Regions from separate parts of the Streptomyces sp. NPDC020801 genome, predicted to be linked through region 1. Evidence: riboswitches for the same ligand, from Rfam matches in the RefSeq annotation. Region 1 holds a riboswitch; each other region holds the start of a gene.
The links. Region 1 has a riboswitch for cyclic di-AMP ahead of ACH4UM_RS34895 (NlpC/P60 family protein). Riboswitches for the same ligand answer to the same signal wherever they lie in the genome.
Positions count from the first base shown of each region.

Region 2: it holds a riboswitch for cyclic di-AMP, as region 1 does, so the genes downstream of both, ACH4UM_RS26830 (transglycosylase family protein) here and ACH4UM_RS34895 (NlpC/P60 family protein) in region 1, are expected to answer to the same signal.
Region 3: it holds a riboswitch for cyclic di-AMP, as region 1 does, so the genes downstream of both, ACH4UM_RS27740 (C40 family peptidase) here and ACH4UM_RS34895 (NlpC/P60 family protein) in region 1, are expected to answer to the same signal.
Region 4: it holds a riboswitch for cyclic di-AMP, as region 1 does, so the genes downstream of both, ACH4UM_RS12020 (peptidoglycan DD-metalloendopeptidase family protein) here and ACH4UM_RS34895 (NlpC/P60 family protein) in region 1, are expected to answer to the same signal.

Region 1 covers NZ_JBIRST010000024.1:74,782-82,372, reverse strand. Annotated here, with positions in the region: gene ACH4UM_RS34920 (hypothetical protein) at 31-282, opposite strand; gene ACH4UM_RS34915 (DUF5959 family protein) at 508-810, shown strand; gene ACH4UM_RS34910 (hypothetical protein) at 899-1,651, shown strand; gene ACH4UM_RS34905 (hypothetical protein) at 1,906-2,037, opposite strand; gene ACH4UM_RS34900 (hypothetical protein) at 2,346-2,684, opposite strand; cyclic di-AMP (ydaO/yuaA leader) riboswitch at 2,773-2,943, shown strand; gene ACH4UM_RS34895 (NlpC/P60 family protein) at 2,952-4,154, shown strand; gene ACH4UM_RS34890 (hypothetical protein) at 4,109-4,489, opposite strand; gene ACH4UM_RS34885 (DinB family protein) at 4,872-5,393, shown strand; gene ACH4UM_RS34880 (DUF5990 family protein) at 5,502-5,972, opposite strand; gene ACH4UM_RS34875 (hypothetical protein) at 6,149-6,469, opposite strand; partial or broken gene ACH4UM_RS34870 (MerR family DNA-binding protein) at 6,624-6,788, shown strand; gene ACH4UM_RS34865 (hypothetical protein) at 7,017-7,247, opposite strand; gene ACH4UM_RS34860 (RNA polymerase sigma-70 factor) at 7,500-7,591, opposite strand, start outside.
Region 2 covers NZ_JBIRST010000014.1:101,125-108,715, forward strand. Annotated here, with positions in the region: gene ACH4UM_RS26810 (SurA N-terminal domain-containing protein) at 1-214, shown strand, start outside; gene ACH4UM_RS26815 (nucleoside triphosphate pyrophosphohydrolase) at 313-1,299, shown strand; gene ACH4UM_RS26820 (cytochrome P450) at 1,516-2,799, shown strand; gene ACH4UM_RS26825 (transglycosylase family protein) at 2,967-4,070, shown strand; cyclic di-AMP (ydaO/yuaA leader) riboswitch at 4,253-4,420, shown strand; gene ACH4UM_RS26830 (transglycosylase family protein) at 4,425-5,114, shown strand; gene eno (phosphopyruvate hydratase) at 5,424-6,710, shown strand; gene ACH4UM_RS26840 (septum formation initiator family protein) at 6,854-7,330, shown strand; gene ACH4UM_RS26845 (DUF501 domain-containing protein) at 7,378-7,591, shown strand, end outside.
Region 3 covers NZ_JBIRST010000015.1:82,204-89,794, forward strand. Annotated here, with positions in the region: gene ACH4UM_RS27725 (ANTAR domain-containing protein) at 1-118, opposite strand, end outside; gene ACH4UM_RS27730 (ATP-dependent Clp protease proteolytic subunit) at 301-936, shown strand; partial or broken gene ACH4UM_RS27735 (hypothetical protein) at 945-1,258, shown strand; cyclic di-AMP (ydaO/yuaA leader) riboswitch at 1,597-1,812, shown strand; gene ACH4UM_RS27740 (C40 family peptidase) at 1,816-2,289, shown strand; gene ACH4UM_RS27745 (ATP-binding protein) at 2,434-2,892, opposite strand; gene ACH4UM_RS27750 (helix-turn-helix domain-containing protein) at 3,105-3,965, shown strand; gene ACH4UM_RS27755 (DUF397 domain-containing protein) at 3,994-4,224, shown strand; gene ACH4UM_RS27760 (8-amino-7-oxononanoate synthase) at 4,262-5,389, opposite strand; gene bioB (biotin synthase BioB) at 5,537-6,802, shown strand; gene ACH4UM_RS27770 (adenosylmethionine--8-amino-7-oxononanoate transaminase) at 6,795-7,591, shown strand, end outside.
Region 4 covers NZ_JBIRST010000005.1:2,272-9,862, reverse strand. Annotated here, with positions in the region: gene ACH4UM_RS12035 (Glu/Leu/Phe/Val dehydrogenase dimerization domain-containing protein) at 1-405, shown strand, start outside; gene ACH4UM_RS12030 (TetR/AcrR family transcriptional regulator) at 535-1,158, shown strand; gene ACH4UM_RS12025 (SGNH/GDSL hydrolase family protein) at 1,450-2,235, opposite strand; gene ACH4UM_RS12020 (peptidoglycan DD-metalloendopeptidase family protein) at 2,478-3,389, opposite strand; cyclic di-AMP (ydaO/yuaA leader) riboswitch at 3,394-3,551, opposite strand; gene ACH4UM_RS12015 (tyrosine-protein phosphatase) at 4,076-4,873, shown strand; gene ACH4UM_RS12010 (DUF6126 family protein) at 4,904-5,023, opposite strand; gene ACH4UM_RS12005 (helix-turn-helix domain-containing protein) at 5,020-5,643, opposite strand; gene ACH4UM_RS12000 (aspartate aminotransferase family protein) at 5,720-7,102, opposite strand; gene dxs (1-deoxy-D-xylulose-5-phosphate synthase) at 7,099-7,591, opposite strand, start outside.

The sequences.
Region 1 (7,591 bases):
ACCGCCAGCCCGGTGCTCGGGACTGGACCATCAGGGTGAGCGAATATGGCTGTCCGATGCGTTCGAATCTGCGCTTCCGGAAAGCAGTCCGGGAGTGGGGGACGTCCCGCTTCGGGCGGCGGGCGGGCGGCGGACGTTGCCGTCTGCGGCGGCCTGTTCCCTCAGTCGTTCGGCCTCCTCGTGCTGGGCCGTGAGCCGGGAGAGGGCGAGGGTCTTGAACGCGGTGAGCTCGGCCAGGGCTTCGTTCCGTTTGGCGAGTCGGTCCACTTGCGTGGTTTCCAAGGCGTCACCTTGCTGTTCGTCGGCGATCCGGCCCAGGCACGGACTGCTTCGCCTGCTGGGGTGCCGCGGTGAATGCACCGCGCGAGCGGGCGCAGAGGGCGATCGTCTCCACCGACCAGGCCTCGCCCGGATCTGCCTCAACGCCCCTCAAGCGTCGGCCGAGCTGTTGCACGAGTGCGTTGACGATGCCTGCGCGATCGGCGGTCGCGTCGTTGAGGTCCGGCCGTGACCGACGCACTGGCCGGGCAGTTTCTGGTAGACGGTCCGTTCGCGCGCGGATGTCTCAAGACCTGGGTGGTGCCGGACGATCTGCGGCACCGGCAGGAGGCCATGGACGTGCTCGATGCCGGGCAGGACATCGCGTGGCGTCAGGGCACACGCGTGCCTGAGGTGTTCGTAGCGCGTGACGTGCAGGAGGAGCGGGCTCGTGCCACGATCAGCGCCGGTTCGTGGTCCCGGTGCCCGATCGGCAGGGGCGCTCGCCCTGGCCCGGTGGCCGGCCCGCGCGATGCGTATCGGACTGCGTAGTTCCACGGATGCCGACGGCGCCTGTATGGCTGACACTGACACCTGTCCCACGTCATTTGGTACCCCTCATTGATCGGCAGCCCCTCACGTGAGCAACGACGGTTCCGGTTCACGGCCTGCGTACGTATGGTCGTCCGCCACGGTTGGCTCCGAAGGCGGACCACTGCTCGTCTGCGCGGCCGACGCCTTCTCGAACTGGGGCGGTGCAGTGCACGGCACTGACTACGAGCTGGATCCAGCCTGTGACTATGCCCGTGCCTGGTCGGCGGTCCACCCGTGCGACGATGACGATGAACTCGAAGCCGCATTCGTGCGTTTCGGTGACCGCAGGGAACATGGCGGCCTCATATGGGAAATGGACGGCGAGGGCAGCGCCGAGATTGCGCTCGCCGGTGACGACGGCTTTCTCCTCATGCGTTCTTGGGTCCCACGCGACAGGACGAACGCGCCGCATCGGCGCGCAGCCGGGGCGTCCGCGGCTGAAGAAGAGGAAGTCGGAGTGCTCGAGCTCCGCAGCGGCCAGGTTGTTGTCGTCTGGGCGGCAGTGGGCGCGAACGAGATCGGCTCGTTCGTGACGCCGCAGGAAAATGACTCATCACTGAGCGCCCTGACCCGGTTGAACCCCCCGGTCCAACTCAACCTGGACCATCGTCTCGGCGTCGGTACGGTGCTGTGGGTCAAGCCGGGCACGTATCGCGTCACCTGTGGGTGGCACGAAGGAACTCGGGGACGGTACATGCCCGAAGAAGAGTGGTATGGATCACCACAGCCATCGGCAGACGACGACTGGAGCTGTCGCTGGGTCCGCTTCACCCCGTCCGACGACTTCACAAAGGCGTGAGCCCACCCACGGACGGTGGGCTTTGGAGCGCTGGGGAAGCCGTTCGTAGTCTCTGACGTTGCTGAGGGCTCGCGTGATCCATGACAGGGACCGCTCCCCGATCCAGCGTCGGGGCAGCACGATGAACCGGGCTGTCCGAGCGGGTGGGATACGAGGTTGATCGTCAGCTTCAGGGTCTTCCTTGCCCACTCGATCGGTTGGCCGGCGCAGGCGGAGTCGGCCCAGACCACGGTGATTTCCGGGGTGCATGGGCCTCAGGCGGAAGAGGACCTCCTTGGCCAGGGGAGCCACACCGCCGCGGTGATCAGGCCGATGGCGGTGGGGCCGGCGTCCAGCACCACGACCGCGATCAGCGGCAACGCCATCACGGTGATGCTGTTGCCCAACCCCCTAACGGTCTCGCCCACCCAGAGCAGGCGGAAATCCTGGTGGGCGAGAACTCCCCAGCGTGTTCGGGGCCGGTCCGGTGTGCCATCACCGGGTCCACCCGTGGCGCCGTTGTGGATGGCGTCGACGATCTCCCGCCGTGGGTGGACCTCCGGCCCGCCTCCTGATCGGTCTGGCAGTCCGAGACCGGCAGCCGGCGCTCGATCACCGCCCACTCTGCGCCGGGTCCGGCGAGGGTCGGGTCACGGCGTCAGTGCCGGTCCGGGCTCGTCGGGCGCGGACCGGCACACGCGGGTCGATCGGTCCGTCAGTGGCCGTGGCCGCTATCGCCGTGGCGGCCATCGCCGTGGCCGCCGTGGCCGACGATCGTCCACGGGCGCATCAGGTCGTCGTCTTCGTGTTCGAGGAGGTGGCAATGGTGGATGTACGTCGCCGGGAGCTCGGCGCCGCTGCCCGGAATCGATGCGATCGTATCCGTCGGCGGGATGAAGTCCTGAATGATGATTCTGGTCACCATCTGCGCAGGGGTCTTGACCGTGTCCTTGTAGGACAGCGCTTCGTCCGGGTCCGGTGGAATCGGTGGGCCGGTGAATTGACTGCATTCAGCGCTGCCGTCGAGCAAAGATAACGAAAATGTATCGGGCATATCGCCCACCAGCCTTCACAGGGGCCACACGAGTTGGCTAGCGTTCCCGCCGGGCCGCCCGACCCCCTCCGGCGAACGTCGCCGGGCCGTGCGGCCTCCGCCGAGTCCGGCGCGCCCGCGCGGCAACCGGAGCCGGGGACCCACCGACCTTGGGGTGAATCGGCCCAACTCCCTTCCGGGGAAAGGGCCGTAGGGCAACCCTTCCGAACCACCCGCCCGAACCCGACAGCTAACTCGGTAGGCGGAACATGGAAGGAGTCGCCTCCCTTGGCGTCGCACCGCAAGTCGCGCCCCACGGGTACGCGCGTAGCCGGCATACGTACCCCCGTCCTCGCCACGGCCGCTCTCACCTCCGTGGCCCTGCTGTCCCAGACCGCCAACGCCGCCCCCTCCGCCGACGGCAAGCCGAGCCTCGAAGAGATCCAGAAGACGGTCAACGACCTGTACCGCCAGGCCGAGTCGGCGACCGAGAAGTACGACGCGGCCAAGGAGAAGACCGCGCAGGAGCGCAAGCGCGTCGACACCCTGCTCGACGACGTGGCCAAGAGCACGGCCAAGCTCAACAAGGCGCGTGAGGAACTGGGTTCGTTCGCCGCGGCCCAGTACCGGACCGGGGCCGCCGCCCCCGACACCGCGACCTTCCTGCTCGCGGACTCCCCGCAGGACTACTTCGACCAGACGCAGCTGATGAGCCAGCTGACCTCGCGCCAGAAGGGCGCGGTCGACGACTACGTCACCGAGCAGTCCGCGACCATGAAGAAACGGCAGGAGGCCGGCAAGAGCCTCGAAACGCTGACTCGGTCGCAGAACGACCTCCAGACGGCCAAGTCCACCGTCCAGAAGAAGCTGTCCACCGCGCGGGAGCTGCTGTCCAAGCTGACGGCGGAGGAGAAGGCACGCCTCGCGGCGATCGAGAAGCAGAAGCAGGAGGAGGCGGCGCGGAAGGCGGCGGAGCTCGCCAAGCAGCAGGCCGCGGCCGCGCAGGCGGCGAAGCAGCAGAGCGCGTCTTCGGGTTCGACCTCGAGTTCCGGCTCGGCCTCGGGCTCGTCCTCGGGATCCGGCTCGACCTCGGGTTCGGGCAGCTCCACCTCCTCGTCGGGCTCCACGTACGCCGCCAAGGCCGCGGAAGCGCTCGCCTTCGCCCACGCGCAGATCGGCAAGCCGTACGTCTGGGGTGCGACCGGGCCCGGCTCCTACGACTGCTCCGGCCTCACCCAGGCCGCCTGGAAGGCCGCGGGCGTCTCCCTGCCGCGCACCACCTACGACCAGGTGGACGTTGGAACGACGGTGTCCCTGACCGACGCCCAGCCCGGCGACCTCGTCTTCTTCTACGACGACATCAGCCACGTCGGTATCTACATCGGCAACGGCATGATGATCCACGCCCCGAAGCCCGGCGCCTACGTACGCGAGGAATCCATCTACTACGGCGGCGACTCGATCATCCACAGCGTGGTCCGCCCGGCCTGACGGCCAGTGGCGGCGAACGGCCGGACGCGCAGGCGTGGCGAATGATCCGCCGGCGCGCGCGTGAACCTGTTCGCGACCGCTCGTACTGCGATCGCCCGGCGCGAAAGCGCGTGCACGCCGCCCCACTCACGCGCGCGCCGGGCTCGCAGGCTGTCGCGCTCCCTCTGCAGTACCCACCGCCCGGGTGCGCGCGTCGAGGTGAGCAGCGAGGTGGCCAGCAGGCCGGCCATCAGCAGCGCCGCCGGGAGCAGCCCGCCGGGTTCCAGATCCGGCACGGTGATGAGGTAGCCGGGCGATCCCGCGGAGTTGTGCAGGGCGGCCAGCAGAGCCGGCACACGGCTGTACGCGGCTGTACGCGGCCGTACCCACCAGTCCCGCCACGACCGGCCAGCCGATCCGCCCGGCCGGTCGCGTGGTACGCGCCGGCCGGGTCCCGTGCCTGCTCCGCCTTGAAGGCCAGCACAGCGCAGACCGCGGTCAACGCCATGAGCACGCCCCCGGCCAGGGCGCCCCGCCCACCGGAAACGGCCACATACCCGCCCCTCGTCTCGTCATCCAGGCCACGCGTTGTGGCCTGGAGATCATGCTGGGAGGGGGCCGGCAAGCGCCATGGGCCGAAACCTGCTTCTGAGGATCGTCCCTTCCAGCCCGGTACTGGATGGCACAGCGAGCGTCATCATGAAGCGGCGGCTCCACAGACTGTTGCCAGGAGGACGTATGAACAGAGAACTTGTCCACGCAGAACTGCAGCAGGCCAGTGCGACGTTCCACCAGCTTCTGGAATCGGCCACTGCCGAGGACTTGAGTCGCCGGAGCAGGGGAACCCGTTGGACCAACGAGCAGCTGCTCTACCACATGCTGTTCGGCTACATCGTCGTGCGGGCCTTGCTTCCGTTGGTGCGCCTCTTCGGTCGCCTTCCTCCGGGAGCAAGCAGCGCGTGGGCGCGATTGCTGAACGCCGCCACCCGCCCCTTCGATGCGATCAACTACCTTGGAGCTGTGGGCGGCGCCCGGATCTACAACCACCGGCGTATGGGAGCGAAGCTCGATCGGACGCTTGCGGCCCTTCATCGCCATCTGGATGCCGAGCCGGACACGACGTTGGCACGGACCATGGGCTTTCCGACACGGTGGGATCCGTTCTTCAAGGACGTGATGACCCTCGAAGAGGTGTACCGCTACCCGACCCAGCACTTCGACTTCCACCGCGCCCAGCTCACCTTGGGGGCTGAGGCGTGACGTGCCCGTCCTGTCCCCGGTCGACGCAGCTGTGTCCGACGGCTCCGCGCAGGCGATGGCCATGCGGTCCGTGAGCGGACAGCCTTGGTCATCTGGAGTATCCGCTTGCTAATCGACCATTGCGGCGGTCCAAGTGATGGCCGGGGCACAACCCGTGCACACTGGACCACCTCGCGCGTCGGTGAGGCCGAGGCGTCCGACCAGCAGCCCGCTGCGTGCAGCGGCGTCAAGGACGTCGGCGGGGACGGCATCGAGCATGAGCTTGGCCCGGCGGAACATCGTGAAGGCGTCCGCTTCGTCGACGGTGCCCCACGACAGGTACAGGAACCGTTCGCCCGGGCGGCCCTGCACGTACGGGCCCCTCACGTCCGCGCCGGTCGACGACGGCGTCGTGGTGCACTCCAGGGTCCATGTCGCGAAGGCGGCGTCGCCGGGCTGCGGGTCGAGGAGTTCGGTGCGGCGGCCGCGACGTTGTACGGCGACGTGGATGTTGCGGTACACCGGGTCGCCGCCGTCGGCGGGCGCCCCGGGTGGGCAGGTGAGGCCGGGCAGGCCGTCGGCGCCGATGCGAATGCGCATGCGTTCATCATCCTCGCCCCTCGACCAGCTGCGCTGCCGTGAGCAGGGGCCGAAGAGGGGCCGTCCCAGGGCTTCGGCGCGCGCCCGGTCGACGGCCTGACCGGGAAGTCGTCGGCCGCCAGCTACGCCACGGCCTCGGAGGCGGTACCGCCGGGGCCGGCAGCATCCATCGGCGGTCAGTCGCAGTCCCCGGCGGCGTCCGCATCGGCCAGTGCGCGCCGCAGGTCGGCGACGCTCGGCGCTCCCTCGGCGCGGCCGTCCGGCCCCCGGTACAGGCGGCAGGACAGCGAGGCGGGCGCGCCCGGCACGGCGAAGGGATCCAGCCCGTCGATCAGCACGGTCGGTGATCCGGTCATCCCGAGCCGGGCAGCCTGCTCGGGATCGCCGACCTCGACCCGTTGCACGTCCACCTCACGGCCATCGAGCGCCCGGGCGAGCCGTTCCTCGACCATTGGCGCGTTGGGGCAGTCCGGCACGGTCAGCAGGGTGATGCGCATGATGTCGTCCTCCCGGCTCACAGCCTCTGCACCGACGGTAGACCTTCCAGTGCACTGGAAGGTCAAGGCGTAGCCTCGGAAACATGCGCCGGAGAATTGGCCGCCGGCGGGCTGACGGCCAAGACCATCCACTTTCTACGAGCAGGCCGGACTACTGCCCGAACCGCCGCGCACGTCCGGCGGCTGTCGCGACTACCCGCCGCAGGTCGCGCACCGGCTCGCCTTCATCCGCGAGGCCCAGGCGGCCGGGCTCACGCTCGACGAGATCCGCTCCGTCCTGGCCGTGCGCGACTCCGGCGAGGAGCCCTGCGTCCACCTCACTGCCCTGATCGAGCAGCGTCTCGCGGACATCGAGCGGCGCATGGCCGAACAGCGCGCCACCGGCCCCCCCGCACGCTGGCCCAGCGCGCGGCCACCGCCGAGCCGAGCACCTGCTCGGAGGTGGACATCGGCGTTCAAGCTCGTCCGCGGTTTTCGTCCGGACGAGGGGTTCGAATCTTGTGTTCCAGGTCCTGATCCGGCTGCGGATGTCCTTCTGCAGATCTCGTCAAGAGGTCCTGCGCATGGCCTGGCGGGTCAACGTTGCACGCTCGCCATCGGTCAGTGCCAGCCTCGCGGCGGCCAGTCCGGCCCCCAGGTCAGGGCCGTGGATCAATCCGATGGCCGCGGACGTGTGGGCGACGCGGTCGGCGTACCGCCGGCGGGAGGCCTGGCGGGAGACGCCGAGGCGTTCACCGATCACCGTCCAGGAGTAGCCGGCGTCGGGGGCCTGCCGCACGACCTGGTCGACGGCAGCGTCGGCCGGCCGGACACGGCACGGGTCAGGGCCAGGGGGGCGTCGAGCAGGTCGAGTGGGTCGTCGCTGGTGGCATGGGCATGGGCCGCTTGGATGAGCTGCTCCACGGTGGGCTCTGGGCTCATGCTGTCAACGGTGGGTTGTCGTTTTCGCGCTGACAATCTCTTGTCGTCACTCGGCGGGGGCGTGCTGATGATGCGGCGGATACCTGAAGCGAATTCCCGACTCGGAACACTAGCGGCGCAAGATGGTCGCCCGCTCGACACGTGTCAGCTTCACGGGATTGCGCACGGAGTAGAGCCCGCTGATGAGGCCGTCCTCGACCC
Region 2 (7,591 bases), on a different contig from region 1:
CCTGCAGCTGGAGGCGCAGAAGCTGGCTGCCAGGCTGCACACCGACACCAGCCAGCCGGCCTTCTGGAAGGCCCTGTCCACGGCCTCCGGCGAGCTCCGCATCGACCTCAACCCGCGCTACGGCAGCTGGGACGTCGAGAAGAGCAGCCGCGTCGACGCCAGGACCCCGTGGCTCAGGGACGTCTCGGCGGCGGGCACCCAGCAGCCGGCATAGCGGCGGCCGGCCGGCGGCCCACGCCCTGTGGACAACCGTCGGCCCACGCCCTGTGGACAACTCGTGGGGCCGTCGGCCCCGTGGGTTACGTTCGGAGCGTGAACACCACCAGCTCGACCGCCGCCACCGAAGCCGACGCCCCCGGCCGCATCGTCCTGCTCACCACCAGCCACCGGGTCGCCCCCGGGCTGCTGTCCTGGCCCGCCTGGCAGGCGCTGCGCTCGGCCGGCCGGGTGCTGTGCGCGGACGGGGCGCACCCGCAGCTGCCGTATCTGCGCGAGGCCGGGATAGCCGTGGACGAGGCCGCGCCCACCGCCCGGGAACTGGTCGAGGCGTGCGCCGGCGGGCGCACGGTGGTGGTCGTGGCCACCGGCGAGGGCGAGCCCGCCCTGACCGACGGCCTCGCCCGGCTGGCCGGCTCCGGCCGCGTCGCCATGCCGGAGCTGGAGCTGCTCCCCGCCTCCTACGACCTGCCCGGGGCCCGGCTGCTCGACCTCGTCCAGGTCATGGACCGCATCCGCGCCGAGTGCCCCTGGTCGTCCCGGCAGACCCACGAGGGCCTGGCGAAGTACGGCATCGAGGAGGCGTACGAGCTGGTCGAGGCGATCGAGGACGGCGACCGGGAGGAGCTGTGCGAGGAGCTGGGCGACGTGCTGCTCCAGGTCGTCTTCCACGCCCGTATCGCCGAGGAGGACCCGGAGGAACCCTTCTCCATCGACGACGTGGCCGGCGGCATCGTCACCAAGCTGATCCACCGCCACCCGCACGTCTTCGGCGACGAGACGGCCACCACCCCGGACGAGGTCAAGGAGCACTGGCTGCGCACCAAGGCCCAGGAGAAGCGGCGCACCTCGGTCACGGAGGGCGTCCCCCTCGGTCAGCCCGGCCTCGCCCTCGCCGCCAAGCTGGCGTCCCGGGTCCGCACGGCGGGCCTGGAGGTGCCGCTGCCGAAGGCGGAGGGCGTCGGCTACGAACTGCTGGCCCTGGCCGCCCGCGCAGAGGCGGAGGGCGTCGACCCGGAGGCGGCGCTGCGGGCGGCGGCCCGCACCTACCGGGACGCGATCAGGAAGACGGAGGGCGTGTAACGGAGGGGACTGCAAGGGGCCCGGGCCGTACGGACACACGGCTCCACCGCGCGGGCGCTCCCGGCCCCACCGGCCGGTGCCCCACCGGCCACCGGCCGGCACCGGCAACGCTCCGGGGACGGCGGGTCCCTGGGCCGCGGCCCCGCAGGGACGGGAAGGGCAGGGGCGGCGAGGGCGAGCCCCTCGGTGGGCGACCCGGCGGCTATGGTCGGCCCCATGCATGACCAGCCCCCCACCCCATCCGCCTCCGCCGGCACCCCGCCCGCCCTGTTCACCTGGGAGTTCGCGAGCAACCCCTACCCCGCGTACGCCTGGCTCCGCGAGCACGCCCCCGTGCATCGCACCCGGCTGCCCAGCGGTGTGGAGGCATGGCTGGTCACGCGTTACGCCGACGCCAAGCAGGCCCTGGCCGACCAGCGGCTGAGCAAGAACCCCGCGCACCACGACGAGCCCGCGCACGCCAAGGGCAAGACGGGCATCCCCGGCGAGCGCAAGGCCGAACTGATGACGCATCTGCTCAACATCGACCCGCCGGACCACACCCGGCTGCGCCGCCTGGTCAGCAAGGCGTTCACCCCCCGCCGCGTCGCCGAGTTCGCGCCCCGCGTGCAGGAGCTGGCCGACGACCTCATCGACCGGTTCGCCGGGCGCGGCACCGCCGACCTCATCCACGAGTTCGCCTTCCCGCTGCCCATCTACGCCATCTGCGACCTGCTCGGCGTCCCGCGCGAGGACCAGGACGACTTCCGGGACTGGGCGGGCATGATGATCCGGCACGGCGGGGGGCCGCGCGGCGGGGTCGCCCGGTCGGTGAAGAAGATGCGCGGCTACCTCGCCGACCTCATCCACCGCAAGCGCGAGGCGCTCACGGCCGAGCCCGGCCCGGGCGAGGACCTCATCTCCGGCCTGATCCGCGCCTCCGACCACGGCGAGCACCTCACCGAGAACGAGGCCGCCGCCATGGCCTTCATCCTCTTGTTCGCCGGTTTCGAGACCACCGTCAACCTCATCGGCAACGGCACCTACGCCCTCCTCACCCACCCCGGACAGCGGCAGCGGCTGCAGACCTCCCTCGCGGCCGGGGAACGCGGCCTGCTGGAGACCGGGGTGGAGGAACTCCTGCGCTACGACGGCCCCGTGGAGCTGGCCACCTGGCGGTTCGCCACCCGCCCGCTCACCATCGGCGGGCAGGACATCGCCGCCGGCGATCCGGTCCTGGTCGTCCTGGCCGCCGCCGACCGGGACCCGGCGCGGTTCGCCGACCCGGACACCCTCGACCTCGCCCGGCGCGACAACCAGCACCTGGGATACGGCCACGGCATCCACTACTGCCTGGGCGCCCCGCTCGCCCGCCTGGAGGGCCAGACCGCGCTGGCCACCCTGCTCACCCGGCTGCCGGACCTTCAGCTCGGCGCCGAACCGGCCGACCTGCGCTGGCGTGGCGGACTCATCATGCGCGGACTGCGTACGCTGCCCGTCCGGTTCACCCCGGCGGTATGAGTCCCCGGCGGGCGCAAAGATGACACGCGTTCAACTACGTGATCTTCACGTGATCTGCGCGGCATTAACTTGTGACAAGTGATCGTCACCCGATACGTTCACGCATCAGCGTGGCGCTGAGCTGTACCCGCCGCGCAGGTCACCGCTGTCGCACGAAAGGTCTCCGCATGCTCTCCGGGAACGGTCGTCACCGTCGCCCCCGTCAGGCTCCGGCCCTCCTCGTCGCCGCCGGAGTGACCGGATCCGCCATCGCCATCCCGCTCCTCGGCGCCGGCGCCGCGAGCGCTGCCGACGGCACCACGTGGGACAAGGTGGCGGAGTGCGAGAGCGGCGGCTCCTGGAGCGCCGACAACGGCAACGGCTACTACGGCGGCCTGCAGTTGACGCAGGAGGACTGGGAGAAGTACGGCGGCCTCGACTACGCCCCGAGTGCCGACCAGGCCAGCCGGTCCCAGCAGATAGCCGTGGCCGAGAAGATACTCGACGACCGCGGTCCTGGCGCCTGGCCGACCTGCGGTCTGCTCTCCGGGCTCCGCAAGGACTCCGGCGCGGCGAACGTCGACACCGGCGTGGGGAATGACTCGTCCGGCTCGTCCGGATCGTCGAACTCGTCCGGGTCATCCGGATCGTCCAACCCGTCCGGTGTGAAGGACCCCGGCCTGTCGGACGGCTCGCAGGGCTCCTCCAAATCATCCGGTTCGCCCGGCTCTTCGGCGAACACTTCCGGTTTGCCCGGTTCATCTGGTTCTTCGGGTTCTTCCGGGTCATCCGGATCGCCGACCGGGCCCTCCGGCAAGCCCTCCTCCTCGGCCTCTTCGCCCACAACGGACAACTCGACCAAGTCCGACTCGTCCTCCACTGCGGGTGCGAGCGACTCCGGAACGCCCGGCGCCTCGCCCTCGATGAGCCCCGGGTCCGGCGACTCGGACAACTTGGGGCAGAGTGGTGGTTCTTCGGCGCTGGTGGACACCGGGGCGCTGGGTGGCGGCCGGCATCGGGGCGGCAGTGCCGCCGAGGACCCGGCCGGCAGCCGTACGGCCGCCTCCGCGGGCCGTCACGCCTCGCGCGGCGACGAGGACGCGCGCGCGTCGGTGGAGAGCTCCTACACCGTCCGCTCCGGCGACTCCCTCGCCTCCATCGCCGACTCCCTTGCCGTCCAAGGCGGGTGGCGTGCGCTCTACGCCGCGAACGAGCAGGCCATCGGTGCCGACCCGAACCACATCGTCGCCGGTCAGAGTCTGGATGTCCCGGTCGAAACGACCGCAAAGTAGCGCGAGTTCGCGTCACACTTCGCGCCGAATGTCCCATTCGGTGAAAGTGTGGGATGAGTCTCAGAAGCCCTGATCGTCTTTGAAATTCGGCGGATCGCGTGCCTACGGTCATGACCGCTCGCCACCGCGAGCCCCGGCTGCCGCAACGCCGAATCCTGCCAGCGGCCGTACGGGAACAGTCGTCGCGTCAAGCGCCGCAGGCAGGAGCGGGGGACCCAAGGTAAGTGCCGTGCCGGGCAGTTCGCCGGAGCGGCTAGGGGTGGAGCCGTGCCTCACAAAAGGGGCACGGCCGGGCAACTCAACCGGCCCGAACCCGACAGCTCACCTCGCAGGCGTCGGTGAGGGGATCCATCCATGCTGTTTTCCGGCAAGGGCAAGCACCGCCGTCCCACCGTCCTTCAGCGGTCCACCCGCACCCTCGCGCTCGCCGGTGTCACCGGCGCCGTCGCCGCCGCCCCGCTGATGGCGGCCGGCAACGCCTCCGCCGCCACCGCCTCCGAGTGGGACGCGGTCGCCCAGTGCGAGTCCGGCGGCAACTGGTCCATCAACACGGGCAACGGCTTCTACGGCGGTCTGCAGTTCACCAACTCCACCTGGGCCGCGTACGGCGGCACCGCCTACGCCTCGCGCGCCGACCTGGCCTCCAAGTCGCAGCAGATAGCAGTCGCCGAGAAGGTCCTCGCGGGCCAGGGCAAGGGCGCCTGGCCGGTCTGCGGCAAGGGCCTGTCCGGCGCCGCGTACACCGGCGGCGCCCCCTCCGCCCCGAAGAACTCCACCAAGAGCACCACCACCCGCTCGGGCGGGCAGCAGGCCGCGAACCGCTCCGCCACGCGTCCGGCCCCCAAGAAGACCGTCACCACCCCGACCGGCAAGAAGGTCAAGAAGGGCGACGGCGAGTACAAGGTGGTCTCCGGCGACACCCTCAGCGCCATCGCCGCCAAGCGCCACGTCCAGGGCGGCTGGAAGAAGCTGTTCGAGCTGAACAAGGACATCGTCCAGGACGCCAATCTCATCTACCCGGGCCAGCAGCTGCACCTGAAGTGACAGCCTGCCGGTAGCCCGGCCACAGGCCCCTCGTAGAGGTGGCCTCCGGTTGCGGAGGCCACGTGGGGCTCCCCCCAATCCCCACGGGCTCCCCGCCCCGGTGCGTGTTCCCCCGTACGCACCGGGGCGGGGCTTTTTCATCCCCTCCTGGTCCCGGTTTCCCCCTCTCCCTTTGTTCCGTGCAGGAACAATGTGTACGGTCACCCTGTCCACGGGACGGTCGGTCGGTCGGCCGACGCCCCGCGGCGGTTAGGCTCTAGTCGCAAGGCACACCAGCCCCGCACAACCAGCGTCACATCCACGAAGGAGATGCTCGTGCCGTCCATCGACGTCGTCGTAGCCCGGGAAATCCTGGACTCCCGAGGCAACCCCACGGTCGAGGTCGAGGTCGGCCTCGACGACGGCAGCACGGGTCGTGCCGCCGTCCCGTCCGGCGCTTCCACCGGCGCCTTCGAGGCCATCGAGCTCCGCGACGGTGACCCCAACCGCTACCAGGGCAAGGGCGTGGAGAAGGCCGTCCTCGCCGTCATCGAGCAGATCGGCCCGGAGCTGGTCGGCTACGACGCCACCGAGCAGCGCCTGATCGACCAGGCCATGTTCGACCTGGACGCCACCGACAACAAGGGCTCGCTGGGCGCCAACGCCATCCTCGGCGTCTCCCTCGCCGTCGCCCACGCCGCCTCCGAGGCCAGCGACCTGCCCCTGTTCCGCTACCTGGGCGGCCCGAACGCGCACCTGCTGCCGGTGCCGATGATGAACATCCTGAACGGCGGCTCGCACGCCGACTCCAACGTGGACATCCAGGAGTTCATGATCGCCCCGATCGGCGCGGAGTCCTTCTCCGAGGCCCTGCGCTGGGGCACCGAGGTCTACCACACCCTGAAGAAGGTCCTGAAGAGCAAGGGCCTGGCCACCGGCCTCGGCGACGAGGGCGGCTTCGCCCCGAACCTCGGCTCCAACCGCGAGGCCCTCGACCTCATCCTCGAGGCCGTCAAGGAAGCCGGCTACGCCCCCGGCGAGCAGATCGCCCTCGCCCTCGACGTCGCCGCCTCCGAGTTCTACAAGGACGGCAAGTACCTCTTCGAGGGCAAGGAGCGCTCCGCCGCCGAGATGACGGAGTACTACGAGGAGCTCGTCGCGGCCTACCCGCTGGTCTCCATCGAGGACCCGCTGTTCGAGGACGACTGGGCCGGCTGGAAGGTCATCACCGACAAGCTCGGCGACAAGGTCCAGCTGGTCGGCGACGACCTGTTCGTCACCAACCCCGAGCGGCTGGCCCGCGGCATCGAGGAGGGCACCGCCAACGCGCTGCTCGTCAAGGTCAACCAGATCGGCTCGCTGACCGAGACCCTGGACGCCGTCGAACTGGCCCAGCGCAACGGCTTCAAGTGCATGATGTCCCACCGCTCCGGCGAGACCGAGGACGTCACCATCGCCGACCTGGCCGTCGCCACCAACTGCGGCCAGATCAAGACCGGCGCCCCGGCCCGCTCCGAGCGCGTCGCCAAGTACAACCAGCTGCTGCGCATCGAGGAGATCCTCGACGACGCCGCGGTGTACGCCGGCCGCTCGGCCTTCCCCCGCTTCAAGGGCTGAGCCGCTCAGCCGCCCGGCCGCCGGGCCGCTGAGCCGTTGAGGGTCAAGGCTTAGCCAGTCGTACGTACGTCCCCGTACTCGGTCCCGTACCGTGTCCGGGGACGTACGCACGTGTGAAGGTGGACCCACGGGAGGCGGGGACGATGAGCGTGAAGGACCGCGACCGGTTCTCCACCGCGACCAGGCTCAGGCTGCTCGGCGAGCAGACCGCGGCCCGCGTCTACCGTTCCCAGACCCGTCGGCAGGCCCGCCGTTCCCGCCTCACCGGGCGCGCCGCGCTGCTCGCGCTGGTGCTGTGCTCGATGGTGGTCGCCCTGGCGTACCCGATGCGGCAGTACGTCTCCCAGCGCGCCGAGATCGCCGACCTGCGGCGGCAGAAGCAGCAGGCGCAGGAGCGGGTGGAGCAGCTGCGCGACCTCAAGGCACGCTGGCAGGACGACGCGTACGCCGAGCAGCAGATCCGGCAGCGGCTGCACTACGTGCTGCCCGGGGAGACCGGGTACACCGTGGTCGACCCGGGCGCCGCCAAGCAGACGCGCGCGGAGCTGGGGACGGCCCGCCGGCCCTGGTACGCCAACGTCTGGGACGGGGTCGACAAGTCCGACGCCTCCGACCAGTGAACCCGACAGAGCCACCGCAGAGACACCAGAGAGATCTTCGTAAAGGCATGGAAACTCCCCCGCCGCCCACCACGCGCACCGAACCCACCGACGCGGACGTGGAGGCCTTCAGGCAGCAGCTCGGGCGGCCGCCGCGCGGCCTGCGCGCGATCGCGCACCGGTGCCCCTGCGGGCAGCCGGACGTCGTGGAGACGGCCCCGCGGCTGCCCGACGGCACCCCCTTCCCGACGCTGTACTACCTGACCTGCCCGCGCGCCGCGT
Region 3 (7,591 bases), on a different contig from region 1:
AGGTCAGGGCGCAGCGCAGCTGGTCGATCTCCTCGTGCAGCCGCTCGTGCTCCAGCACCAGGTCGGTGGTGGACAGCGGCTGGAGAGGGTGCCGCTTGGAAATCGCGAAGAACACCATGGCAATCCCCTGGGTCGTCGAGCGGCCGTACTTCCAGCTTCACCCAGGAGGACGCCGCGCACGACCCGGCGCCGCCCGGACGGCCCGCCCCGAAGAGCTGCCCCAGCTACGTACGTCCTGTACATTCTTTACAGGGACCTCTTCGCCGGAGGCGGCCCCTGCCCGCATGGAAGGGGCGTGTCATGACCCGAGCATCCGCCCGCCACGTCCTTCCGGGGTCCACCGAGCGCACCAGCGCCGGTCACCGGACCCTGGACCCCTGCGCGAAGCTGCTGGAGGAGCGCATCGTCGTTCTCGGCACACCGATCGACGACACCGCGGCGAACGACGTCGTCGCTCGGTTCGTCCTCCTGGAGCACCAGGACCCCGGCCGGGACATCTCGCTGTACATCGACTCCCCCGGCGGCCCGTTCGAGGCGATGGCGGCCGTCCACGACACGATGCGCTTCGTCGGCTGCGACGTGGAGACGGTCTGCGTGGGCCGGGCAGCCTCCACCGCCGCCGTGCTGCTGGCCGCCGGCACCCCCGGCAAGCGGTACGCGCTGCCGGGCGCCCGCGTGGTCCTCCAGCAGCCCTCGCTGCCCGAGCCGGTGTGCGGGCAGACGTCCGACCTGGCCGTCCGGGCCGAGGAGTTGCTGCGCGTCCGGGCCCGTCTGGCGGACATGCTCGTACGGCACACCGGGCGCACCCGGGAACAGGTGCGCGCGGACCTGGAGCGGGAGCGGGTCCTGGACGCGGCGGGCGCGCTGGAGTACGGGCTGGTGGACCGTGTCGTCCCCCACCGCGCGGCTCCGCGCACCGAGCCGGACGCGAGGTGACCGGCCCGATGCCACCGGCCGAGCCGCCGCCACCGCCGCTGCCGGCGCTGACACGGGCGGAGGGGGAGCTGATCGACCGTACCTCGACGCGGCCGATCTGCCCGGCCGCGTCAACCCCGCCCTGCACGGGGGCACCTATCGGAGCCTGAGGGCCGCTCAGGCGCTGGTCGCCAAGGCGGCCGAGCTGCGCGACGCGCTGACCCTGATGCACCAGCGGGGCGAGACCGAACTGCACACGGCCACCCTGGCGCGGGCCCTGCGCGTCCTGGACGGCGAGCGGCGCACGGCCCGCGTCACCGTGCCGCCGCCCTGCGCAAGTTGACGTCCCCACGGCCGGACGTCCCGTCGACGGCGGAACACGGGGCGTCCGGCCGTGAGTCGAAACGGACCAAATGGCGTACCCCCTTCCGGCGTAGATTCGCCTCCTTTTTTGCGGCCGTCGCGGTTGCGCAACTCGGCTGCCCTAATGGCGGAATGGAACCTTCCGGTGCTGGTCCGGGGGTCATCGGGGAGGGAGACAGTCGTTCGAGCGCGCGGGTGTCCACCCGAACGGGTGAGTGGTGAGTAACAACACAAATCCCCGGTTCCGTTGGGATTTTCGGACATCGGTAGGTGAAGATCCCTGTCTGACGACAAGCCCCCGCCACAGCGGCGGGGCGGTCCGGGCGGACGCCGAGTCCTGCCGCCGCCCGGATGACCGGTCGACAGGAGTGGATCGGCAGGAGTGGAGGACCCAAGCACGACGGGTCGCCGGCACGGTCACGCCATGGCCGGGCCGAGCAGCCCTTGGGGTGAAGCCGCGTCTCGACGCGGCCGGGCAACTTCGCCAGCCCGAATCCGACAGGTCATCCTTCACAGGCGGCTGACGAAGGGTTGCGCATGACTGCGCTCAATCGTGTCCCGTCGCTGATGGCCCGGGCCGGTACGGCCTCTGCCCTGACCATTGCCGCCGTGGGCGGCTCGATCGTGGTCCCGGGCGTCGCGTCCGAGGCCTCGGCCGCGACCATGGCGACGAAGGCGCTTCAGGTCGCGGCGTCCAAGAAGGGCTCCCCCTACCAGTGGGGAGCGACCGGGCCGCGCCGGTTCGACTGCTCCGGACTCACGCTGTACTCGTTCAAGAAGGTGGGCAAGAGGCTGCCCCGCACGGCGGCCCAGCAGTACAACAAGACCCATCACATCTCCGCGAAGAACCGCCGCGCCGGGGACCTGGTGTTCTTCCACTCGGGCTCGTACGTCTACCACGTCGGCATCTACGCCGGCGGTGGCAAGATCTGGCATGCCCCGAAGACCGGGGACGTGGTGAGGCTTCAGAAGATCTGGACGCGCAGCGTCTGGTACGGCCGGGTCAGCTGACCCGCCCGGGCGCGGTGGCGGTGCCCTGACGCGCCGCCATCGCCCTCGGGTTGCCGCCGCCTCCCCCGGAGCCACCGCCCCCGGGCCGGCGCCCCCGGGCCACCGCACGTGCCGCGGCGGCACGGTTCCGGCCGCCGCGACGCCCTAAGGTTCCTGCCGGCCCGCGGTCGTGACCGGGCGGACCGGGACCGTCCACGGAAGCTCGATGCAGACCGTCTTGCCGCCCTCGCGGGTGGGCCGCACGGTCAGCCTGCCGCCGCACTCCGCGGTGAGCCACCGGATGATCACCATCCCCCGGCCGTTGTCCTGCTGGACGGCGGCCGGCAGTCGTTTCGGGAACCGCGGATGGCTGTCGGTGACCCCGATGCGCAGCCATTCGTCGCGCTCCAGGACGAGGTCCACCGTGAAGGTGGGGGACTGCCCGAACGTGTGCTGTACCGCGTTCGTGGCGAGTTCGGAGACGATGAGCCGGACGGTGTCGGCGGTGTCCGTCCCGGACGGCAGTCCCCACTCGGCCAGGGTGCTCACCACATAGGCCCGGGCCGCGGAGACCGAGGCGGGATCGCTCGGCAAGGTGACGGATGCTTCCAGATGGTCTGCCATGGCGACGCCGTCCCTTTCCCGCGGGACCGCGGTCCGACACGGAGTGGATGGTTCGAGTACGGTCCCGGACTGGTGCTTCGCCGTCAGACTGCCATCACCGCGCCGGTCCGGGTGGCGATCCACCAAGATATGCATATATCTGTCGCTCGAAGCGGTGAACTCTGCGACGGCAGGCCGTATCGGGGCGGCTCGGAAGGAGTAAGGAGTAGCCCATGCAGCACGGTCCCGCGGTGCGCCGCCGGAAACTGGGCGCCGAACTGCGCGCGCTGCGCACCGGTGCGGGTCTCACCAGTGGTGAAGCGGCGCGCCTGGTGGGCTGGCACCAGTCCAAGGTCAGCCGGATCGAGACAGGATCCAGCGGGGCCAAACCGGCCGATGTGCGGTTACTCCTGGACGCGTACGCGGTCCGGGACGCCCAGCTGCGCGAGCTGCTGCTGGTGCTGGCCGGCTCCGACGACGGCGGTGGCCGGCACCACTGGTGGCACGCCTACCGCGGCGTACTGCCGCCGACCTACCGGGACTTCATCAGTCTCGAGTCACAGGCGAGCGGCATGCGCACCCTGGAGACCTCGGTCGTCCCCGGACTGCTGCAGACCCCCGAGTACGCGCGTGCGGTCACCCGGGCCGCCGTGGAGGGGCTCGACGACGAGCGGCTGGACGCGCTGGTGGAGGTGCGGCTGGCCCGGCAGGACGTGCTGCGGGCGCGGCCACCGCTGGAGCTGAGCGCGGTCCTGGACGAGGCGGTGCTGCGCCGGGAGATCGGCGGCCCGAAGATCATGGCGCGCCAGCTGGAGCGGCTGACGGAGGCGGCACGGCTGCCCCAAGTGCGGCTTCAGGTACTGCCGTTCGCCGCCGGGGCGCATATCGGCCTCACAGGGCCTTTCGTTATCTTCTCATTTTCGAACACTTCTGATCTGGACGTGGTTGTTCTCGACCACTTGACGAGTAGCCTCTACCTCGAACGGAAAGAAGACCTAGAGGCCTACACCGAGGCCTTCGACACCCTTCGGAGCCACGCCCTTTCGCCCGAGGACTCGTTGGACTTCATCGCCGGGATACACCGGGAAAGGTGACGGCGCTCCACCGCGTCAAGGAGGCACCTTGTCTGCTCTGCCTCGGAACGTACCTTCCAGTACCCAACTGCCCGCTGCGCGATGGCTGCGCAGCAGCTACAGCACGGGAGCCAACAACTGCGTCGAAACGGCCCGGCCGGTCTCAGGACCGTGGGCCGGACTGCTCGCCGTGCGCGACTCCAAGGACCCGGCCGGGCCCGCGCTGCTCTTCTCCCCCGGGAGCTGGGCGGACTTCACGGCCGCGGTCCACCGCTTCTAGAACCGGACCCGGCGACGCACGGCCGTGTCACGCCGACTCATGGTCGCGTCTCGCCGATGACTGCCACAGCACGTTCGATCTGCGCCCCGGAGAGGTCCGCGCGGGCGGTCAGCCGCAGCCGTGAAATGCCGTCGGGCACGGAAGGAGGACGGAAACAGCCCACGGCCAGCCCCGCGGCGCGGCAGTCGGCCGCCCATCGCACGGCCCCCTCCGGGGACGGCGCGCGCACCGAGACCACCGCGGCGTCCGGACGCACCGCCTCCAGGCCCGCGGCGGTCAGCCGCGCATGGAGTTCACTCGCCACCGCACGCGCGCGTGCCGCCCGCTCCGGCTCGCGGCGCAGCAGTCTCAGCGCCGCCAGGGCCGCGCCCGCCGCCGCGGGGGCCAGGCCCGTGTCGAAGATGAAGGTCCGGGCCGCGTTGACCAGGTGGTCGATCACCCGCGCGGGGCCGAGCACGGCCCCGCCCTGACTGCCGAGCGACTTGGACAGCGTGACCGTCACGACCACGTCGCCGGCACCCGCGAGCCCCGCCGCGTGCGGGGCGCCGCGGCCGCCGGCGCCCAGCACGCCGAGCCCGTGGGCGTCGTCCACGACGAGCCCCGCGCCGTGTTCCCGGCAGACCGCGGCGAACTCCGCGAGCGGTGCCGCGTCTCCGTCGACCGAGAACACCGTGTCGGAGACGAGGACCGACGGGCCCTCGTGCGTGCCGAGCGCCTTGCGCACGGCCTCCGGCTCGGCGTGCGCGACGACCTGCGTGGTGCCACGGGCCAGCCGGCAGCCGTCGATGAGCGAGGCGTGGTTGCCCGCGTCGGAGACGACCAGCGTGCCGTGCGGCGCGAGTGCGGTGACCGCGGCGAGGTTGGCCGCGTACCCGGAGGAGAAGACCAGGGCCGCCTCGAAGCCGCAGAAGGCGGCCAGCTCGCGCTCCAGTTCGGTGTGCAGCTCGGTGGTGCCGGTGACCAGCCGGGAGCCGGTGGAGCCACCGCCCCAGGCACGCGCCGCGGCCGCCGCGCCCTCGGTCACCTCCGGATGGCGGGCGAGCCCGAGGTAGTCGTTGCTCGCCAGGTCCAGCAGCGGCGAGTCGGCCGGGCGGGGGCGCAGGGTCCGTACGAGTCCGGCCCGGCGGCGTGCGTCCGCCTGCTCGTCGATCCAGCCGAACGCCATGGGTCCTCCGGGGCTTTTGTAGGCAGTGCACAGACCCTAGCGGGACGACCCGCCGCCCATGGTGTGGCAATACCCACACGTCGATGGGTCTCTGTTGTGCAAACTCTCCTTGGCCCCGGGCGGCCCGGTAGGACAGGATCGGCTCTCATGGACCTGCTGAACACGCTGGTGGACAAGGGGCTTCGGCGCGAGCTGCCGACCCGTGAGGAAGCTCTGGCCGTGCTGGCCACCTCCGACGACGACCTGCTCGACGTGGTGGCCGCGGCCGGAAAGGTGCGCCGTCACTGGTTCGGCCGGCGGGTGAAACTCAACTATCTCGTCAACCTCAAGTCCGGCCTGTGCCCCGAGGACTGCTCCTACTGCTCCCAGCGGCTCGGCTCGAAGGCCGGCATCCTGAAGTACACCTGGCTCAAGCCCGGCGACGCCTCCAAGGCCGCGGCGGCCGGGCTGGCCGGCGGCGCCAAGCGGGTCTGTCTGGTGGCCAGCGGGCGCGGCCCGACGGACCGTGACGTGGACCGGGTCTCGGAGACCATCAAGGCCATCAAGGACCAGAACGAGGGCGTCGAGGTGTGCGCCTGTCTGGGGCTGCTCTCCGACGGCCAGGCCGAGCGGCTGCGCGAGGCCGGGGCCGACGCCTACAACCACAACCTCAACACCTCCGAGTCCACCTACGGCGACATCACCACCACCCACACCTACGCCGATCGGGTGGACACGGTGAACAAGGCGCACGCGGCCGGACTGTCCGCCTGCTCCGGGCTCATCGCCGGCATGGGCGAGAGCGACGAGGACCTCGTCGACGTCGTCTACTCGCTGCGCGAGCTGGACCCGGACTCGGTACCGGTGAACTTCCTGATCCCCTTCGAGGGCACCCCGCTCGCCACGGAGTGGAACCTCACCCCGCAGCGCTGCCTGCGCATCCTCGCCATGGTCCGCTTCGTCTGCCCCGACGTCGAGGTCAGGATCGCGGGCGGCCGCGAGGTGCACCTGCGCACCATGCAGCCCCTCGCCCTGCACCTGGCCAACTCGATCTTCCTCGGCGACTACCTCACCAGCGAGGGCCAGGCCGGCAGGGCCGACCTGGAGATGATCGCGGACGCCGGCTTCGAGGTGGAGGGCACCGGCCAGGTGACCCTCCCGGAACACCGGGCGGCGGCCATGGGCGGCTGCGGGTCCCACGAGGGCGCGGGCTGCGGGTCGCACGCGGACGCCGGTGCGGGTGCCGGGTGCGGGTCCCACGCGGACGCCGGTGCGGGTGCCGGGTGCGGGTCGCACGAGGGCGCGGGTGTGTGCGGTTCCTCCGCTCGGGCCGCCGCCAGTCCGGCCGCCGAGCCGAAGGGCAACGAGCCCCGCACGGATCTCGTCGCCGTACGCCGCCGGGGCGCCGGAACGGACCTCGCACCCAATGCCTGACCTGCCCGGCCTGAGCGTCCCCGAGCTGCTGGACCTCGACCGGCGGCATGTCTGGCACCCGTACGGTCCGATGCCCGGCCGTCAGGAACCGCTCGTCGTGGAGTCGGCGAGCGGGGTGCGGCTGAGACTCGCCGGCGGATCGGGCGAGCTGATCGACGGCATGTCGTCGTGGTGGGCCGCCATCCACGGCTACCACCACCCGGTGCTCGACGAGGCCGCCCGCGAGCAGCTGGCGCGGATGAGCCATGTGATGTTCGGCGGGCTCACCCACGAGCCCGCCGTCCGCCTGGCGAAGCTCCTTGTCGACATGTCGCCCGAAGGTCTCGAACACGTCTTCCTCGCCGACTCCGGTTCGGTGTCGGTCGAGGTGGCCGTCAAGATGTGCCTGCAGTACTGGCGTTCGCTGGGCCGCCCGGAGAAGCGGCGGTTGCTGACCTGGCGGGGCGGCTACCACGGCGACACCTGGCAGCCGATGTCCGTGTGCGATCCCGAGGGTGGGATGCACGAGCTGTGGTCCGGTGTGCTGCCGCGCCAGGTGTTCGCGGACGCGCCGCCGGCCGAGTACGAGGAGGCGTACGCCGCCCATCTGCACGACCTGATCGAACGGCACGCAGGCGAACTGGCCGCGGTGATCGTCGAACCGGTGGTGCAGGGCGCGGGCGGGATGCGGTTCCACTCCCCCGCGTACCTGCGGGTGCTGCGCGAGGCGTGCGACGCGCACGACGTGCTGCTGGTGTTCGACGAGATCGCGACCGGATTCGGCCGCACCGGCGCGCTGTTCGCGGCGGG
Region 4 (7,591 bases), on a different contig from region 1:
CGGAACTGGCTGTCCGCGGACGCGGAGATCCTGGTGCCCGCCGCCGTCTCCTACGCGATCGGCCCTTCGAACCAGGAGCGGATCACCGCCCGCTGGATCGTCGAGGCGGCCAATATGCCCGTCCTGCCCGAGGCGGAGGAACTGCTGGCCGCGCGCGGGGTCACGGTACTGCCGGACGTGGTCGTCAACTCCGGGACGAACGCCTGGTGGTGGTGGACGCTGTTCGGCGACATCGGCGCCGACGCCGACGAGGCGCTTGGGTACACACGGCGCTCGATGCGGGCCCTGGTCGAGCGGATGCTCGCCCGCGCGGAGGCCGACGGGACGAGCCCGCGCGGCGCCGCGCACGCCATCGTGGCGGACCGGCTGCCGTTGATCGCGGAGCGCTTCGGGTGGTACCGGTGACGGCGGCCGGGGCCACGCCGAAGGCCCGAGTACGGGGACGGGGTCGACGGGATCACGGCCGCCGGCAGCGGTGGCGTGTGTGGCCAGGTCTCGCCTTGTCCCTGTGACACGAGCGATTAGGGTGACCGCGTGGCGAGAGTGCGGTTGAGCGTGGCGGAGCGGCGCGGGGAGTTGCTGAGAGCGGCCATCGAGCAGATCGAGGCACGGGGTGTGGCGGCGGTACGGATCGCCGATGTGGCCTCGGCCCTGGGCGTGAGCAACGCGCTGGTGCTCTATCACTTCTCGACGAAGGAGCAACTGGTCTCCGCCGCCTTCACGCACGCCGCCGAGGACGACCTCGCGCACCTGCGCAAGCTGCTGGGCCGGCGTACGACGGCGCTGCGCCGGCTGCGGGCCGCGGTGCGCTGGTACGCGCCGACCGGAACCGCCAAGGGCTGGCGGCTGTGGATCGAGAGCTGGGCGGCCGCGCTGCGTGAACCCGCGCTTCGGGAGGTCGCGCGGGATCTGGACCGGCAGTGGAAGACGGCCATCACCGGGGTGATCGCCGAGGGCGTGACGGCGGACGAGTTCCGGTGCCCGGACCCCGCCGGCGCCGCCCTGCGTCTGACGGCCCTGCTGGACGGGCTGGCCGTGCAGATGACCGCCTACGACGGCGCGGTCTCCCGCGCGCGGGCTCAGCAGTGGGTGGACGATGCGCTCGCCCGCGAACTGGGTCTGCAGCACGCGGCGCCGACGGCCGCGGCGGCGCGGTGACGCCGCCCGCGCGGGACCCAGGCTCCCTGCGCCCCAGGACTGCGGGCACCGCGGCTGCCTGCGCCCCAGGACTGCGGGCACCGCCGCTGCCCGCAGTCCTGGGGCGGGCAGCGCCGCTGCCCGCACGCCGATGCTGCGGGTGGCTCCGCTCCCGCCCGCCGGGCCATGACCACAACCGTCCGCTCCGCCGCCGGGCCGCGACGGCGACCGCTCACCCGTCACCCCATGCCGCTGCCGCGACCACGACCACGGCCGTGACCGTGACCGGCCTCAGGCCTCAGACCTCAGACCTCAGGCCACCGACTCGATGCGCATCTTGATGTCGTCCGGCGACAGGGTGCCCTTGGCCGTCACGTGGTCGCCCGAGGACTGGCCGCGCAGCCGGCGGCCGATCCACGGGACCAGGTACTCGCGCGCCCAGTGGACGTCGTCGCGGCGGATGTCCAGGGTGCCGCGGGGCGGCAGCGGCGGCCACGGCTGCTCCGGATCGGCCGGGACGTCGAGACCGAGGATCTGGCCGGCGCGCAGCGCCACGCGCGTGTGCCCCTCGGGCGAGAGGTGCAACCGGTCGTGGTCCCAGGCGCGGCGGTCCTGGACGGTCCGCAGGGACCACAGGTCCAGCACCGGGCAGCCGTACCGGTCGGCGATGGCCCGCACATGCCCGTTGTACGTGGCGATCCTGCCGCGCAGGTGCTTGAGCACGGGCACGCCCCGGGTGTCGAAGCCGGTGGTCACCATGACGGTGCCGGCGACGGCCGCGAGCCGGGCGACCGCCTTCTCGAAGCGTTCGGCCACTTCGTCGGGATCGGTGCCGGGACGGATGATGTCGTTGCCGCCGGCACAGAACGAGACCAGGTCGGGGGCGAGTTCGACGGCCCGCGGGACCTGGTCCGCCACGATCTGGTCGAGCAGCTTTCCGCGCACGGCGAGATTGGTGTACTGGAAGTCGCCCTCGGGCCGCCGGTCGGCGAGCAGTACGGCGAACCGGTCGGCCCAGCCGACGAACGCTCCGTCGGGGCCGGGGTCGCCGACGCCCTCGGTGAAGCTGTCCCCCACCGCCACGTACGACCCGATCACTGATCTGCTGTCACTCTTCGAATCGTCTGCCACATCGGCCCATGATTCACCTTCGAATGTGACCTACGCGACCGTAGGCAGGGGTTGACGGGCGGTGAGATAAGCCACGTCAACTGCATGCCCCACCTGGGAATACGCGGCGACACCACGGTGGTGGAACACCGAAGGCCGGACCCGGGGATCGTGGGTCCGGCCTTCGGCTGCGTGTCAGGCAGGTGGTCGTGAGGGTGTGCGCGCGGCCGTCAGCCGACGGCGACGCCGTGCGAGCGGAGGTAGGCGACCGGGTCCGTGTCCGAGCCGTAGTCCGGGGTGGTGCGGATCTCGAAGTGCAGGTGCGGGCCGGTCACGTTGCCGGTGGCACCGGACAGGCCGAGCTGCTGGCCCTCGGCCACGCTCTGGCCCGCCGAGACGGAGAGGGCGGACAGATGGCCGTACTGGGCGTAGTGGCCGTCGCCGAGCCGGATGACGACCTGGTTGCCGTACGCGCCGCCCCAGCCGGCGGAGACGACGGTGCCCGCGGCCACGGCCCTGACCGGGGTGCCGGTCGGGACGACGAAGTCGACGCCGGTGTGGTAGCCGCTGGACCACATGCTGCCGGCCACGTGGTAGCCGGTGCCGCCGGCCACCGGAAGGGTGTACCCGGTGGAGGTGGTCTCGGCCGCCCTGGTCACCGTCGTGGCCTTCGAGGCGGAGGACGAGGACGGCGTCGCGGACGCCGGTGCCTTCGAGGCCTTCGAAGACGTAGCTGCCTTCGAAGGCGCGGGCGTCCGGACGGCGCCGGTCGCCGCGGCCTTGCCGCCGAGCGTCAGCCGCAGGCCCGGGTGGATCAGCGAGGGCTTGTCGCCGACGGCCCGGCGGTTGTCCGCGTAGAGCCGGTGCCAGCCGCCGCGGACGTGCTGCTCCTCGGCGATCTTCGAGAGACAGTCGCCGGTGCGGACGGAGTAGGTCCGGACGCCCGCACCCTCGGTGGCCGTCCGCTCCGCCACCGCGGCGGTGCGCACGGGCTTTTCCGGAACGGCCTTCGCCGGGGCGGCGTGCGCGCCGGTGGCCCCGATCAGCGGCAGGGCGAGAGCGGCGCCGCCCGTACCGGCGGCGGCGATGGAACGGGTGAGGCGCTGGGTCTTCGGACGGCGGTGCTTACCCTTCGCGGGCATGGCGGATTCCTCTCCGGCGCCTGCGAGGTGAGCTGTCGGGTTCGGACTGGAGATGCCCGGCCGCGGTGGTCGCGGCTTCACCCCTAGCCGTTCCGGAGAGACCGGAACAGGCGTGGTACCTGTGGGTCCCCCGCTCCTGCCGTGCACGGGTGGGTGTGCGGGTCCCGGACGACGGCAGGACTGTGCGTCCGTCCGGATCGGTGTGGAACGTAAGCGACCCGGACGCACAGGGACAAGCAGATGGTTCCGTTCGTACCCGTTTCGCTTGATCCGTTACGGGAATTACCGTCACCCTCCGTTGATTCACCCGGCTTTCCCTTTCCTCAATTCACTGGAAAACCGCTGGAATTACGTGGGCATGACGAGCGACGGACGGTCACAAGTATGAGCCTGATCACGTGCGGCATTCCAGAGTCCTTCATTTGAGGGCGAGTTGGAATCAAGGCTGCAATACCGACATAAACCTCAAGAAGTCATAAGAGACCTCAATTGCAACGGATGCGAAAAACCGTTGCAGTCGAGACGCGCCCACGACGCGCCCGGGCCGGGACGACGCTCTCGCCACCGAGAACACACCGCACCGCGCTTGGACGTGGACAACTCATTGCCCCAGGAATCCATGTCGTATCGTCGAAGCCGCGCCCGCCGACGAGCCGCGAAGGCGGGGCCGAAAGGGAGGAGTTCCCGTGACGCAGCAGGTCCCGTCGACCGAGCCCGAGCTGGCCGGAGTGCGCAACTTCCGCGATGTGGGCGGGCTGCCGACCTTGGACGGACGGCGGGTGCGGCACGGAGTGCTGTTCCGCAGCGGCCACCTCGCGCACGCGACCGGCGAGGACACGGCGTTCCTGTCCTCGCTGGGACTGCACACCATCTTCGACTTCCGCAACGCGGCCGACCAGAAGCTCGAGGGGCCGGACGTCGAGCTGCCCGGGGTCCGCAATGTGAACCTGCCGCTGAGCGACCCGGCGGACGGCGCCGAGTTCTGGAAGATGGTGCGCGACGGCGACCTCGACCAGCTGCGCGGGATCCTGGCCGACGGCAAGGGCGCGGACCGGATGATCGCCTCCTACCGCATGATCATCAAGGAGCGCACCGCCGAGCACTCCCAGGTGCTGCACGCCATCGCCGAGGACAGCGTGCCCGCCCTCATGCACTGCGCCGCCGGCAAGGACCGCGCGGGGCTGTCGATCGCCGTGACCCTGCTCGCCGTGGGCGTGGAGCGGGAGGCGATCGTGGCGGACTACCTGGAGTCCAACGCCAAGCACCGCCGCTACAAGGTGCACCGCAGCGGCACCTCGGCCTCGGCCTACTCCCCCGAGGTCATGGAGCTGCTCAGCCCCCTGTTCGACGCGCGGGCGGAGTATCTGACGGCGGCCCTGGAGACCATCGAGGAGACCTGGGGCGGTGTCGACACCTACCTGGAGCGGGGTCTGCGGCTCGCCCCGCGGACCCGGGAGCGCCTTCGGGAACGGCTGATCGACTGACCCGGCCGGCTCCGGCGGCCCGCCCCGCGGCTACTTGGCGCCGACCTCGAACAGCAGCCAGACGAAGGCGGCGAAGAGGTGCCCGACGGCGATGTAGATGATGAGCCGGATCCACAGGGCACGCGGGAACTTCTCTTCCATGTTGCTCATGGTGTCTCTCCGGTGTGGGGGCCCAGGCACAGCGCGGCCGTGGGACTCTGCAGCAGGGTGTGGACGAAGAGGAGCTCGAGCCCGTCCGGGTCCTCGGCGGCGATGCGGTGCGGGGTGAGCGAGTCGAAGTGCGCGCTGTCGCCCGGTGCGAGCAGGTGCGCCGCGTCCCCCAGGCGCAGCCGCAGGCGGCCCTTGAGGACGTACAGCCACTCCTCGCCGGGGTGGACGCGCACGATGTCGCCCTGGGAGCCGTGCGGCACCCGGACCCTCAGGGCCTGCATCCCGCGCCCGGACGCGCCCGTCTGCCAGTACGTCCAGCCGCCGGCCCGGGTGGGTTCCATCTCCGCGGCCCGCACGACGGCGTCCCGGCCGGGGACCGACTCACCGAGCAGCTCGGAGACCGTCGTACCGTAGACGCGGGCGAGCGCGAGCAGCATCGGCAGCGAGGGCTGGCGCTGTCCGGTCTCCAGACGGGAGAGGTGGGCGGGCGACAGCCCGGCGGCGCGGGCCGCGGCCTCCAGGGTCAGGGAGGCGCGGCGGCGCAGCGCACGCAGCTGTGGTGCGACGGCGGGCAGGTTCTCGACCGGCCCCGCCGAGGGCTCGGACTCGGAAGAGCTCATGCCCCCATTCATCCGCAGTCTTGCCTCTGCGGCAAATTTCTTGCCTAAGAGGCAAAAACTCCTCGTCCGGCAGTGCTCACCGGTTGGCAACGGCCTGCTTGACCAGCGTCTTCCCGAAGTCCCACATCAGCCCGCCGCCGTGCGCGTCGTCCATCACGGCGGTGAAGGCGTCCACGAACCGGTCCACCTCCCGCTCGCCGACGACCAGCGGCGGGATCAGCTTGATCACCTCCATGTGGTCGCCGGAGACCTGGGTCAGGATCCGGTGCCGTTGCAGCAGCGGTACGACCACCATCTGCGCGAACAGGCCCTTGCGGGCCGCCTGCAGCATGGCCCAGCGGCCGCGCAGCTTCAGCGAGTTCGGCCGGCCGAACTCGATGCCGATCATCAGGCCCCGGCCGCGCACGCCGGCCAGCAGCTCGTACTTGCCGACCAGCGCCGCCAGCCGGGACTTCAGCAGCTCGCCCGTGGCCCGGGCGTTCGCGACGATCTGCTCGTTCTCCATCACGGACAGCACGGCCAGGCCCGCCGCCATGGCCTGGGCGTTGGACCCGAAGCTCGCCGAGTGGACCAGCACCCGGTCGATCGACGAGTAGACCTTCTTGAAGATCCAGTCCTTGCCGAGCGTCGCGCTCACCGGCACATAGCCGCCCGAGAGGGCCTTGGCCACGCACACCAGGTCCGGCTCGACGCCGCCCTCGTGCTGGTAGGCGTAGAAGTCCCCGGTCCGGCCGAGGCCCGTCTGCACCTCGTCGGCGATGAGCAGGGCCTTGTGCTTGTGCAGCAGCTCCTGGGCGGCGCGCAGATAGCCGGGCGGCGCCTCGTGCACGCCCTTGCCCTGGATCGGCTCGACGATCAGCGCGGCCACGTCGCCCTTGCGCAGCTCGCGGGCGAGCGCGTCGAGGTCGCCGAGCGGCACGGCGGTGTCGGGCAGCAGCGGGGCGAAGCCGTCCCGGAATCCCTCCTCGCCGTTCACCGACAGCGAGCCGGTGGTCAGGCCGTGGAAGGAGTGCTCGCAGTACAGCACGCGCGGCCTGCCGGTGGCGCGGCGGGCGAACTTCAGCGCGGTCTCCACCGCTTCGGTCCCGCTGTTGCCGAAGAACACCCGGTCCAGGTGCGGGCTGTGGGTGAGCAGCCGCTCCGCCAGCAGGCCGGGCAGCGGCTGGCAGTCGAAGCGGGTGAGGTCGGCGAGCTGGGCGTCCAGGACGTCGTGCAGCGCCCTGCGGACGACCGGATGGTGCCGGCCCAGGCCCATCACCCCGAACCCGGCGAGCATGTCCAGGTAGTCGTTGCCGTCGGCGTCCCAGAAGTAGGCGCCCTCGGCCCGCTCGTAGACCTTGTCGAAGCCGATCGTGTGCAGCATGCGCGGCAGTTGGTGGTTGAGGTGCCTGGCGTGCAGCTGGTAGCGCTCGCCGCCGCGCTCGGCCAGGAGGGCGCCGAGGTCGAACTCCGTGGTCATTGGGTTGTCTCCTTGACTGCCGTGGCGGCCCCCGCCGCCCCGGCGATCTGCTGCGCCGGGCGGGCCCCGGCCTGCTCCCGGACGGCCAGGCTCGCGCCGATCCGGCCGGCGACCTCGACCGGCGTCAGACCGATGTCGGCGAGCACCTCCGCGCGCTTGGCGTGCGCGAGGAACTGCTCCGGGATGCCGAACCGCCGCACCGGTACGTCCACTTCGGCGTCGCCGAGTGCCAGGGCCACGGCGGCGCCCACCCCGGCCGCCCGGCTGTTGTCCTCGACCACGGCCACCAGCCGGTGTCCGGCGGCCAGGCCCGGCAGCGCCGGGTCGACGGGCTTGACCCAGCGCGGGTCGACCACCGTGCAGCCGATGCCGCGGGCCTCGAGCAGCTCGGCGGCCTGCAGGCACACCGGTGCCATGACACCCACGGCCACCAGCAGCACCTCGGGCCGCTGGGCCCGGTGCAGGACGTCCATGCCGCCCACCCGGTCG